Regions from separate parts of the Flindersiella endophytica genome, predicted to be linked through region 2. Evidence: riboswitches for the same ligand, from Rfam matches in the RefSeq annotation. Region 2 holds a riboswitch; the other holds the start of a gene.
What was found. A riboswitch is a leader RNA that binds a small molecule or an ion and turns the genes downstream of it on or off. The one in region 2 is predicted to bind ZMP and ZTP.
Positions count from the first base shown of each region.

Region 1: another riboswitch for ZMP and ZTP. It lies ahead of ACYVF6_RS45855 (cyclodeaminase/cyclohydrolase family protein); the one in region 2 lies ahead of ACYVF6_RS29190 (hypothetical protein).

Region 1 covers NZ_BAAGYY010000044.1:208,716-214,188, forward strand. The annotation lists gene ACYVF6_RS45845 (GNAT family N-acetyltransferase) at 1-495, opposite strand, end outside; gene ACYVF6_RS45850 (hypothetical protein) at 492-1,457, opposite strand; ZMP/ZTP riboswitch at 1,536-1,618, shown strand; gene ACYVF6_RS45855 (cyclodeaminase/cyclohydrolase family protein) at 1,643-2,236, shown strand; gene ACYVF6_RS45860 (hypothetical protein) at 2,233-2,574, shown strand; gene ACYVF6_RS45865 (bifunctional 5,10-methylenetetrahydrofolate dehydrogenase/5,10-methenyltetrahydrofolate cyclohydrolase) at 2,580-3,431, shown strand; gene ACYVF6_RS45870 (helix-turn-helix transcriptional regulator) at 3,428-3,859, shown strand; gene ACYVF6_RS45875 (VOC family protein) at 3,896-4,336, shown strand; gene ACYVF6_RS45880 (GNAT family N-acetyltransferase) at 4,392-5,473, shown strand, end outside.
Region 2 covers NZ_BAAGYY010000024.1:290,503-295,975, forward strand. The annotation lists gene ACYVF6_RS29180 (LacI family DNA-binding transcriptional regulator) at 271-1,284, opposite strand; gene ACYVF6_RS29185 (enoyl-CoA hydratase/isomerase family protein) at 1,333-2,127, shown strand; ZMP/ZTP riboswitch at 2,150-2,237, shown strand; partial or broken gene ACYVF6_RS29190 (hypothetical protein) at 2,256-3,362, shown strand; gene ACYVF6_RS29195 (ABC transporter ATP-binding protein) at 3,322-4,395, opposite strand; gene ACYVF6_RS29200 (ABC transporter ATP-binding protein) at 4,392-5,426, opposite strand; gene ACYVF6_RS29205 (ABC transporter permease) at 5,435-5,473, opposite strand, start outside.

The DNA of each region.
Region 1 (5,473 bases), on a different contig from region 2:
GAGGAGGCTGAACAGCTCCGAGTCGCGCCAGCCGTCGCGGATGCGCTGGGTGTGACGCATCCGGCCCTCGTAGCGCATGCCGAGCTTCTTCAGCACCGCGGCCGAGCCGGCGTTACGCGGGTCGCAGGTGCCCTGGATCCGGTGCAGGCCGTGCTCCTCGAACCCGATCCTCAGCAGCTCCCGCCCGGCCGTGCTCGCGATGCCGCGTCCCCAGCGATCGGGATGCACGATGTAGGAGATCTCGCCCTGCCGCTGCGCCCGGCTGTGGAAGATCAGCGCGCCGTTGCCGAGCACGTCGCCGTCGACCACGAAGACGTACAACAGGCGCGGCGGCGACTGGAGCGCGGCGTCCGCGACCGCACTTGCGACGAACGTCCGCGTCTCGTCCTCGGTGTTCGGGCCCCAGGTCTGGAACCGGCAGGCCTCCGGGCGGCTCGCCCAGGCGTGGACCGCCGGCCAGTCGTCGATCGCGAGCGGGCGCAGCTCGACGTTCACTTGAGCTGCTCCACGACTGTTTCGACGATCTGCCTGGCCTTCGGCTCCGCCTGCTCGTAGGTGAGGTTGGTGCCGCGCAGGGTCTTGACGTTCTGGGTCTCGGGATACGTCGCGCCGAGGAAGTTGACCTCGATCAGGACGTTGCCCGACCTGACGTAGAGGTGCGCTCCGGCGACGTGGTAGTTGATCTCGTCCTCCTTCTCGCCCACGTCATCGGTTGTGATGATGTTGCTCGAGTCGTCGCCGAAGGCCTCGTCGCCGATCCCGCTGACGTCGTGGACGTTCTTGTGGAACCCGCCGTTGCTCTTGGTGTCGGCGGCGTAGTCCTTGTCCTCGGCGAGCTCCTGGCCGGCAGTGGCGATCGCGGTCGCCGGTTCGCGATCCGGGTACACGCTTACCTCGAGCGCGACCCAGGTGGCCCGCTGCTTGTCGAGCGAGCCCCACCGGCAGTTCTGGCGCTCCCCGTCGTTCGTCTTGTTGGGCTTGGCGGATCCTGGCCGAAGCTCGGCGGCCAGCGCGGTCTGCAGCTTCGCGCACAGATCGGGCTTCGTGGGCAGCTTGGCCAGAACGTTCGCAGGAGGCGCTTCGGTCGGATCCGCCGACTTCGGGACGGAGTACGGCGTCGGGCTCGGCTGCGCGGCGATCCGCTCCCGCTGCTTCTCGGCGGCGATCGCGGCCCAGGTGACGGCGGTGAACATGCCGATCAGCAGGACGACGGACAGGCCGGCGGCCAGCGCGACCCGACCGCGTCCGGTGCCGTTCGGGGGCGCTGTGGATCGGCCCGGCTCGCTGGGGCCGCGGCGGGCACCGGGCGAGCGCGGGGGACCTGCCTGCTGCGGGCCTTGCGGTGGGCGCTGCTGCTGCCCTTGCTGAGGCGACGGCTGCCGGCCTGGCGGCTGCTGCCCCGGTTGCGGCCGCCGCTGCTGAGGCGACGGCTGCCACTGTGGTGGCTGCGCGGACACAGCTGGTTCCCTCCCTGGACGTCGGACTCGTAGAGCTTAGAGTCGTAGCCCAACTCGCGCGAGCAGCAGAGGTAGTCTGGCCGAAACCGCGACTGGCGTAGGTGGGTCACCACCGGGGAGCGGTCACGAGTCGAGCGGCATCGATCGCCTGGGTGCTTCCGAGCCTGTCCACGGAGGTATCGATCTTGCACGACATCACCATCGGCGACTTCCTCGAGCAGTTGGCGGCCAAGGTTCCGGCGCCCGGAGGTGGCGCGGCCGCCGCTCTGCAGGCCGCCCAGGCAGCCGCGCTGCTCGCGATGGTCGGCCGCTACAGCCAGTCCCCGAAATACGCCGAGCACGCGCCAACGATCGAACGCATCATCGCCGAGGCCGACGAGCGCCGGGCCGAGGCGCTCCAGCTGGCCGCGGAGGACGCCGAGGCGTTCGAGGTCGTCTCGCAGGCCTACCGGCTGCCGAAGGACACACCCGAGCAGCAGGACTCCCGCAAGCAGGCGATCCGGTCCGCCCTGGTCGAAGCCGCCCGCCCACCCGCCGCCGTCGTGGCCGGCGCCACCCGGCTGATCGAGCTCGCGGAAGAGCTGCTGCCGATCGGCAACCGCAACCTCCTCACCGACGTCGCCGCGGCAGCGGCCGCTGCCAGCGCGGCAGCCATCACCGCCCGCGTCAACGTCGAAGTCAACCTCGGCTCCCCACCCGCCGCCGACGACGGCGTGGACGACTTGGTAGCCCGAGCCGCCACCATCGTCGCGACCGTCCGCAGGGAGATCGCCACGTGACCGCCGCGCACCTGACCGCCAACCCCCCGCCACCCGCGATCCACGCCGAGGTCACCTCGGCCCAGCTGATCGAGCTCGCGGAGGAGCCGCTGCAGATCGGCAACCGCAACCCCCTCACCGCTGCCGTTGCCGCGGCTCCTGCTCCTGCCGCTGCTTCTGCCGGTGCCGGTGCCGCTGCTCCTGCTGCTCCTGCTCCTGCCGCAAGCGCCGTGGCGACCACTGCCCGCGTCGACGTCGAGGTCCACCTCGGCGGCCCAGCTGCCGTCGGCGGCGTGGACTGCCTCGTCTCCCGAGCCGCCGCGACCATCGCGGCTGTGCGTGAGGAGGTCGTCAAGTGACCGCCATGCGCCTGGACGGCAAGGCACCGGCGGCCGCGATCCGCGCCGAGGTCGCCTCGGCTGTCGCGGCCCGCCCCACGCCGCCGAAGCTGGCCGTCGTGGTGGTGAGCGGCGACGAGGCCAGCGCGTGGTACGTCCGTACGATCTCCAACGCCGCGGCCAAGGTCGGCGTCGACTGTGAGGTGATCGAGGCCGAACCCGACGGCTCGGTCATCCGCGCCACGCTCCGGCAGCTGAACTCCGACCATGCCGTGCACGGCATCGTGCTCCAGTCGCCGCTCCCGGCCGGCCTGCCGTCCGCCCAGCAGCTCGCCGGCGCGATCGACGCCGCCAAGGACGTCGACGGCGCGAACCCGTTGAGCCTCGGCCGGCTCGCCGCCGGGCAGCCCGCGTTCGCTCCCGCGACGGCCGCCGCCGTCCTCGCGTTGCTCGACCACCACGAGATCGATCTGGCCGGCCGGCACGCTGTGGTCGTCGGCCGTTCGACCGTCGTCGGCAAGCCCGTGGCTCACCTGCTGCTCGACCGGAACGCGACGGTCACCGTGGCGCACTCCCGTACCTCCGACCTGGCCGCGATCACCCGGCAGGCCGACGTCCTCGTGGTCGCGGCCGGTCGCGCGGGCCTGATCACGGATCGGCACGTTCGCCCCGGCGCGTACGTGATCGACGTCGGCACCAACCCCACGCCGGAGGGCAAGCTGGTCGGCGACGTCGACGCCGCATCCGTCGAGCCGGTGGCGGGCGGCCTGAGCCCGGTACCCGGCGGCGTCGGACCCGTCACGACCGCAGTACTGCTACGACACACCGTCACCGCCGCTGTGACCGCACCTGGGAGCCGTGCCAGCATCGGAGCGTGAACACCGCGCTGCTGCGCCGGCTGCGGCTCGCCAAGGACGCCATGGATCGCGACTGGGCCGAGCCGCTGGACCTGGACGCCGTGGCGGCGACCGCGGGCTACTCGCGTTACCACTTCGTACGGCTGTTCAAGCAGGCCTACGGTGAGACGCCCGGTCAGTACCTCAGCCGCCGGCGGATCGAGCGCGCCCAGGAGCTGCTGCGGTCGGCGAACCTGACGGTCACCGAGGTCTGCATGCTGGTCGGGTTCACCAGCCTCGGCACGTTCTGCACGCGATTCAAGCAGCAGACCGGGCTGACGCCCGGCGAGTTCCAGGCGTCGGCGCGCAGCTCCGGGCCGCCGCCGATCCCCGGCTGCTTCGTACTCTTCTGGGCCGGTGGCTTCCGCAAGAATCAAGAAGCCCTTCCGGACGGGGAAGACCTAGCGTGAGAAGCGCACATCTCCCTACGTAGAAAGCGGAACAGCATGATCACGTCCCTCGGCCTGGCAACGGTGTGGGTACTCGACCAGGACTCCGCCAAGAAGTTCTTCACCGAGAAGCTGGGTCTGGAAGAGCGGTTCGACATGACGCTCGGCGAAGGCGGCATGCGCTGGGTCACTGTCGGTATGAAGGACCAGCCCGAGCTGCAGCTCACGCTGATGGTCCCGGGCCCGCCGTCGATGGATCCGGAGTCCGCCGAGCAGCTCAAGGCGCTGATCGCGAAGGGCGTGCTGGGCGCGGGCGCGTTCAACACCGACGACTGCCACGCCACGTATGCCGAGCTGTCGGCCAAGGGCGTGGAGTTCATCCAGAAGCCGGAGAACCGTCCGTACGGCGTCGAGGCGATCTTCCGCGACGACTCCGGCAACTGGTACAGCCTGACGCAGCCGAGCGAGCAGCTCGACGAGTCGGTCGCCTGGAAGTAGCCGGCGCGGAAATCCACTGTCCGACGGCTGGGCTCGCCAGATATCGTCCGATTCTGTGGGAATCGAGGTAAGAACCGCACGCGAGGACGAACGCGAGCCGCTGCATCAGCTCAGCCAGCTGGCGTTTTCGGCCCGGCCGTCGGCGTTCGACGAGGACGACGACCGTTCCAACAACCCGCTCGACCGGCGCCTCGTCGCGACCGACGGCGACAAACTGGTCGGCCGGTTCTCGATCTGGGAGCTCGGCCAGTGGTTCGGCGGCCGGAAGGTGCCGATGGGCGGCGTCTCCGGCGTCGCGGTCGACCCGGGGTACCGGCAGCGCGGTGTCGGCTCGCGGCTGGTCGCCGCCGCACTCGACGCGATGCGCGAACGCGGCGAGGTGATCGCCACGCTCTATCCCATGAACCACACGTTCTACCGGCGGCACGGCTGGGAGGTCGCCGGCTCGTTCCCGGAGTACGAAGTCGACCTGCGCGACTTCGCCGACCTGCCCAAGCCGTCGTCCCCGGTCGTCGTCCGCCCGGCCGAGGAGGCCGACCTGCCCGCGATGCGCGCGCTGCACGACTCGCTCGCGTGCGAGGAGCCCGGCAACCTCTCGTACGGCGACTTCTTCGCGACCCGGCGGATGCTGGGCTACCCGGGGATCCAGGAGGCGTACGTCGCCGAGCACTCCGGGCGCCTCACGGGGTCGATCACGTTCTCCCACAAGGAGTCGAGCGGCAACCGCGAGTTCTTCCGGCTCGCGGTGGGGCATCACGTCGCCTCCGACCTCGACACCGAACTGGCCTTCGCCCGCCTGCTGGCCGGCCACTATCCCGTCGCGCGCACGATCACGTTCGTGGCGCCGCAGAACCGCGCCCTCACCATGCAACTCAGCGAACGCGGCACCCGCCCCCACGGCGAAGGCTGGTGCTGGATGACCCGCCTCGTCGACGCCCAGGGCGCGATCGCCGCCCGCGGCTACGACGACTCCGTCTCGGCCGAGGTCCGCCTTGACCTCACCGACCCCGGAGCGGCGTGGAACACCGGCCGCTGGACCCTCGCGGTCAGTGACGGCAAAGGCACCCTCGAGCCCACCACCACCTCGGCACCCGCGGTAGCCATGGGAATCGGCCAGCTCGCCGCCCTCTACACCGG
Region 2 (5,473 bases):
GACGGCCAACAGCGGTGGCGGCAAGCTGCGGCCACCGCAAGCCCAGGTGCAGGCAGCTCGCCACCATCGCGATCGACAGCAACCACAACCAGTCGCGTCCGATGCCAGCGGCGAAAGCCAGCACTGCGATGCCACCGCGACACGAGCAACATCGGCAGCCCGCAGCGGCCGGCAGCTGCGGTGATGGGAAGCTGCCGTGACGGGCAGCTACGGTGGCGGCTGGTTGCGGCTACCGCAAACTGAGGTGCAGGCGCTCGGCCGCCGAAGCCGTCAGTCGCGGGGTGGGGCGGTGGAGCCGCGGCGGAGGAGTTCGGGGGCCGGATCGGTCACTGTCATCTGGCGTGGGCCGGCGCCGCCGGTGATCTCGCCGAGGAGGCGGACCGCTCTGGCGCCCATCTCGCGCAGGGGGAGGCGGACCACGGTCAGTGGAGGGCTGGCGTGTTCGGCGAACCAGGCGTCGTGGAAGGCCACGATGGACAGGTCGCCGGGAACCTCCAGCCCCGCCTCTCTCGCCGCCGTCAGGGCACCGATCGCAGACAACAGGGTGCCGACGAAGACCGCGGTCGGGCGTTGGCGCGTGGTGAGCAGCTCCATCAGCCCGACGTACCCCGTCTCGGGGCGGACGCCACCGACGCGGAGGAGGTCGGGGGACACAGTTAGGCCTGCCTCCCGCATGGCGTCGCGCCAGCCGGCGCGGCGGTCGCGGGCTCGGGAGTTGCCTCCGCCGAGCTCGAGGTGGGCGACCCGTTGGTGACCTAGCGCCACCAGGTGCCGCGTGGCCAGTGCCGCCGCCCGCCGGTCCTCCACCGCGACACCCGACAACGGCGGGCGGACCCGCTCGTTCAGGATCACCAGCGGCAACCGCGCGCCCGCCACCCGCTCGACCACGCGGTCGGACGCCTCGCCGTTGCGCTGCAACATCAGCCCGTCGATCGCGCCGCCGCGGACGACGCGGCGGAACGTGGTGTCGTCGGAGGCGAGACTGTCGACGTCGGCGAGGATCAGGATGCTGCCCTGCTGCCTGGCCTCCGCCTCCGCGCCGGCGATGATCTCGCCGTAGACCGGGTTGTGGATGTCATGCACCGCCAGCCCCAACGTGCCGACCGAAGCCCTACGCAGCGCCCGGGCCGCATGGTTGGGCGCGTACTGCAGTTCCTCGGCCGCCGCCAGCACGCGGTCGCGCGTCTCGGGCCGGATCCGCAGCGACGGGTCGCCGTTGAGCAGCCTGGACACGATCGACGGCGTCACTTGCGCCAACCGGGCCACCTCGACGATCGTGGACACGGCTTCAGTGTAGAAACGTTTTAACGCGATCGTGAAGGAGACCCGGCCATGAGCGAACAGCGCCTGCACGACCACCTCGTCGAGCAACGCCACGCGAACGGCGTCGCCGTGTTGCGGATCGACCGGGAAGAGGCGCTGGGCGCGCTGTCGCGCAGCATCCTGGAGCGGCTCCGCGACTACTTCGCCGCGCTCCAAGGCGACGACGACATCCGCGTGCTCGTCCTGACCGGTACCGGACGCGGCTTCATCGCCGGCGCCGACATCACGGAGTACCACAACGTGAGCCGGCCCGCGTTCGACGACTACCAACGCCTCGGCCGCGAGGTGTTCTCCGCCCTGGAACGCCTCCCCCAGACCACGATCGCGGCCGTCAACGGCTACGCCCTCGGCGGCGGCTTCGAGGTCGTGCTCTGCTGCGACCTGATCGTCGCGTCCGAGAAGGCGAAGTTCGGCCTGCCCGAAGTCAAGCTCGGATTGCTCCCCGGCGGCGGCGGTACGCAACGCCTGGCCCGCGCCGCCGGCTCCAGGTTCACCAAGGAGCTCGTCCTCACCGGCCGCTTCGCCACCGCGGCCGAACTGCAAGCCCTCGGCCTGATCAGCCAGGTCTGTGAGCCGGATCGCCTGTACGAACAGGCCGTCGAGCTCGCCGGAACGATCGCCGGCCAGGCACCGCTCGCCACCCGCGCCGCCAAGCGCCTGATCGATGACGGCCTCGCGATGGAGTTCGAGACAGGTCTCACCGTCGAGCAGCAGGTGCTGTCCAACCTCTTCGCCAGCACCGACGCCAAGGAAGGCATCAACGCGTTCATCGACAAGCGCGACCCCGCTTTCAAGGGGAACTAGCCAGGGACGCTAGGTACAGTAGGAGAACGGCCGCGACTGGCGAAGGTGGACCACCACCGGGGAGCGGCCGCACAAACAAGACGCGAGCGTCGAACGCCTGGGCGCCTCCGTCAGCGACAGCAGCTGAGGAGGCAACCAAAACCATGCATCTGCGCTACGGCACCAACCCCCACCAGGCCGCCCGAGCCACCCCGGTCACCCCCGGCACCGAGCCGATCACCGTGCTGAACGGCCAGCCGTCCTACATCAACCTGCTCGACGCCCTCAACGGCTGGCAACTCGTCCGCGAAGCCGCCCACGCGCTGGGCATACCCGCGGCCGCCTCGTTCAAGCACGTCTCCCCCGCCGGCACCGCCCTGGCCGGCCCGATCGACGACGTAACGGCGGAGCTGTACGGCGTCGCCGATCCCGGAGACCTGGCCAGCGCCTACCTCCGGGCCCGCGACGCCGATCCCAGGTCGTCGTTCGGCGACTTCGCTGCCGTCTCGCATCCCGTCGACGCCGAGCTGGCAGAGTTGCTGACCACTGTGGTCTGCGACGGCATCGTCGCTCCTGGCTACGCGCCCGGCACGGTCGCCACGCTCGCCAGGAAGAAGCGCGGAAGCTTCCTCGTCATCGAGGCCGACCAGTCGTTCACGCCGCCCGAGCAGGAGCATCGCGACGTCTTCGGGCTGCGCCTCACCCAGGACCGCGACCAGCCGAAGCTCCACGCAGGCAGCCTCGAGCTCGTCACCGGCGACCCGATTCCACCACGCGCCGCAGCGGATCTCCTGCTGGGCATGGCGACTCTGCGCTTCACCCAGTCCAACTCCGTCTGTTACGTACGCGACGGCGCAACGCTCGGCATCGGTGCCGGCCAGCAGTCGAGGGTCGACTGCACCCGGCTCGGCGGCGCCAAGGCCGACACCTGGTGGCTGCGCCGTCACCCCGCCGTTCGCGCACTGACGTTCCCGCCAGGCACCAGACGCCAGGACCGGATCAACGAGCAGATCCGCTACCTCGAGGACGAGCTCACAGCCGCCCAACGAGACCAGTGGATCAGGCAACTCACCGGCGTCGCGTTCGTGTCGGACGGCGCGCTGCCGTTCCGCGACAACGTCGACCACGCCCACCGCCACGGCGTCAAGTACATCGCCGAGCCCGGCGGCTCGATCCGTTCCGGCGACGTGGCCGCCGTCTGCCGGGAACACGGCATCACGCTCGCCCGGACCGGCCTCCGGCTGTTCCACCACTGACATCCCTGACACCACTCACACCTGCCAGCGACAGTTCGTCCGTACGCAGGCAGGCCACCCGATGCCCCGGCGAGATCTCGTCGAGCGCCGGCCCGGAGCCGGCCACATCGCACGTACCCTCCACCGCATACGTGCACCGCGTGTGGAACGAGCAACCGGCCGGCGGGTTCGCCGGATCCGGCAGGTCGTCGGACAGCCGGATCCGGCGTCCGGTCTCGCGCAGCAGGGGATCCGGCCGCGGCACGGCCGACAGCAACGCCTCGGTGTACGGATGCCGCGGCGTGGAGTAGAGCGACGCGGTCTCCACCAGCTCGACGAGCTTGCCGAGGTACATCACGGCAACCCGGTCGCACACGCTCTCCACGACGGACAGGTCGTGCGACACGAACAGGTACGTCAGCTCGAGCTCCTCCTGCAGATCCCTCAGCAGGTTGAGGATCTGCGCCCGCACCGACACGTCCAGCGCCGACACCGGCTCGTCCGCGATCACCAGCCGAGGGTTCAGGATCAGCGCCCTGGCGATGTTGACCCGCTGCCGTTCACCACCGGAGAACGCGTGCGGGAACCGGTCCATGTACTTCGGCGACAGTCCCACCCGCGTCAGCATCTCCGCGACCCGGTGCTCGAGCTCCGACCCCGAAGCGATCCGGTTCGCCCGCAACGGCTCGCCGACGATCTGCAGCAACGTCATCCGCGGGTTCAGCGACGAGAACGGATCCTGGAACACCACGCGGATGTCCCGCTGGAACGGCCGCAGCTCCCGGTATCCCAGCCGGGCCAGGTCGGTGACGGCGCCGGCGGAGTCCCGGTAGAGGACCCGACCCGTGGTCGGCTTCAGGATTCGCGAGATCGACCGGCCGAGCGTCGACTTCCCACAGCCCGACTCGCCGACCAGTCCCAGCGTCTCGCCGCGCCGGATGCCGAGGTTCACCCCGTCGACGGCGCGGAGCTGTCCGGCCGTACGTCCCAGCAGGCCGTGCTTGACCGGAAAGTGCACCGACAGGTCCCGCAGCTCGACAATCGACTCGTTCACGCGTCGACCTCCTCGACAGCACTCACCCGGTCCTGGGCATACAGGACGCACCGCGCCGTCCGGCCCTCCCCGACCGGCACCACAGGCGGGTCGTCCACGTCGCAGACGCCGGCGATCGCCGAGTCGCACCGCGGATGGAACGGACAGCCGGCAGGCCGGTCGGACGGATGCGGGACGTTGCCACGAATCACGCTCATCCGTTGCTTCGTCCCCTCCCCCATCCGTGGAATCGATCCCAGCAAGGCCTTCGTGTACGGATGTTTCGGGTCGTGAAAGATGTCGTTGACTGGACCATGCTCGACGACCGTGCCGAGATACATCACGACCACCTCGTCGGCGACCTCGGCGACCACACCCAGGTCGTGCGTGATGAACAACACCGACATCCCCGTGTCGGCCTGCAGATCGCGAATCAGGTCGAGGATCCGGGCCTGCGTCGTCACGTCCAGCGCGGTCGTCGGCTCGTCGGCGATCAGCAGCGCCGGGTCGCACGCCAGCGCGATCGCGATCATCACCCGCTGGCACATGCCGCCCGACAACTCGAAGGAGTACGCCGACATCCGCTGCTCCGCGTGCGGAATCCCCACCCGCCGCAGCAGCTCGACCGCCCGCACCCGGGCCTCTTCAGCAGACAGCGGTAGGTGGGTCTGGATCGCCTCGAGCAGCTGAGATCCGATCGTGTGGACGGGTGACAGCGAGGCCATCGGCTCCTGGAACACCATCGCGATCTCGGCCCCCCGGACACGACGCAACTGCTCGCTCCTGCGCCCGAACGTCGCCAGGTCCACGCTCTCGTCGCCGGCGCGGTGCCACCGGATCGAGCCGGAGACCACCCGTCCTGGCTCGTCGACCAACCCGAGCACCGATCGCGCCGTCACGCTCTTGCCGCAGCCCGACTCGCCGACCACGCAGACTGTCTTGCCACGCGGCACAGTGAGGTTCACGCCGTCGACGGCGCGCACTACACCCTCCCGGGTGAAGAACTGCGTCCGCAGGTCCTCGATCTCGAGCAGCACCTCGCTGGGTGGCATCGGCACCCTCATCTCTTGTACGGATCGGCGGCGTCCCGCAGCCCGTC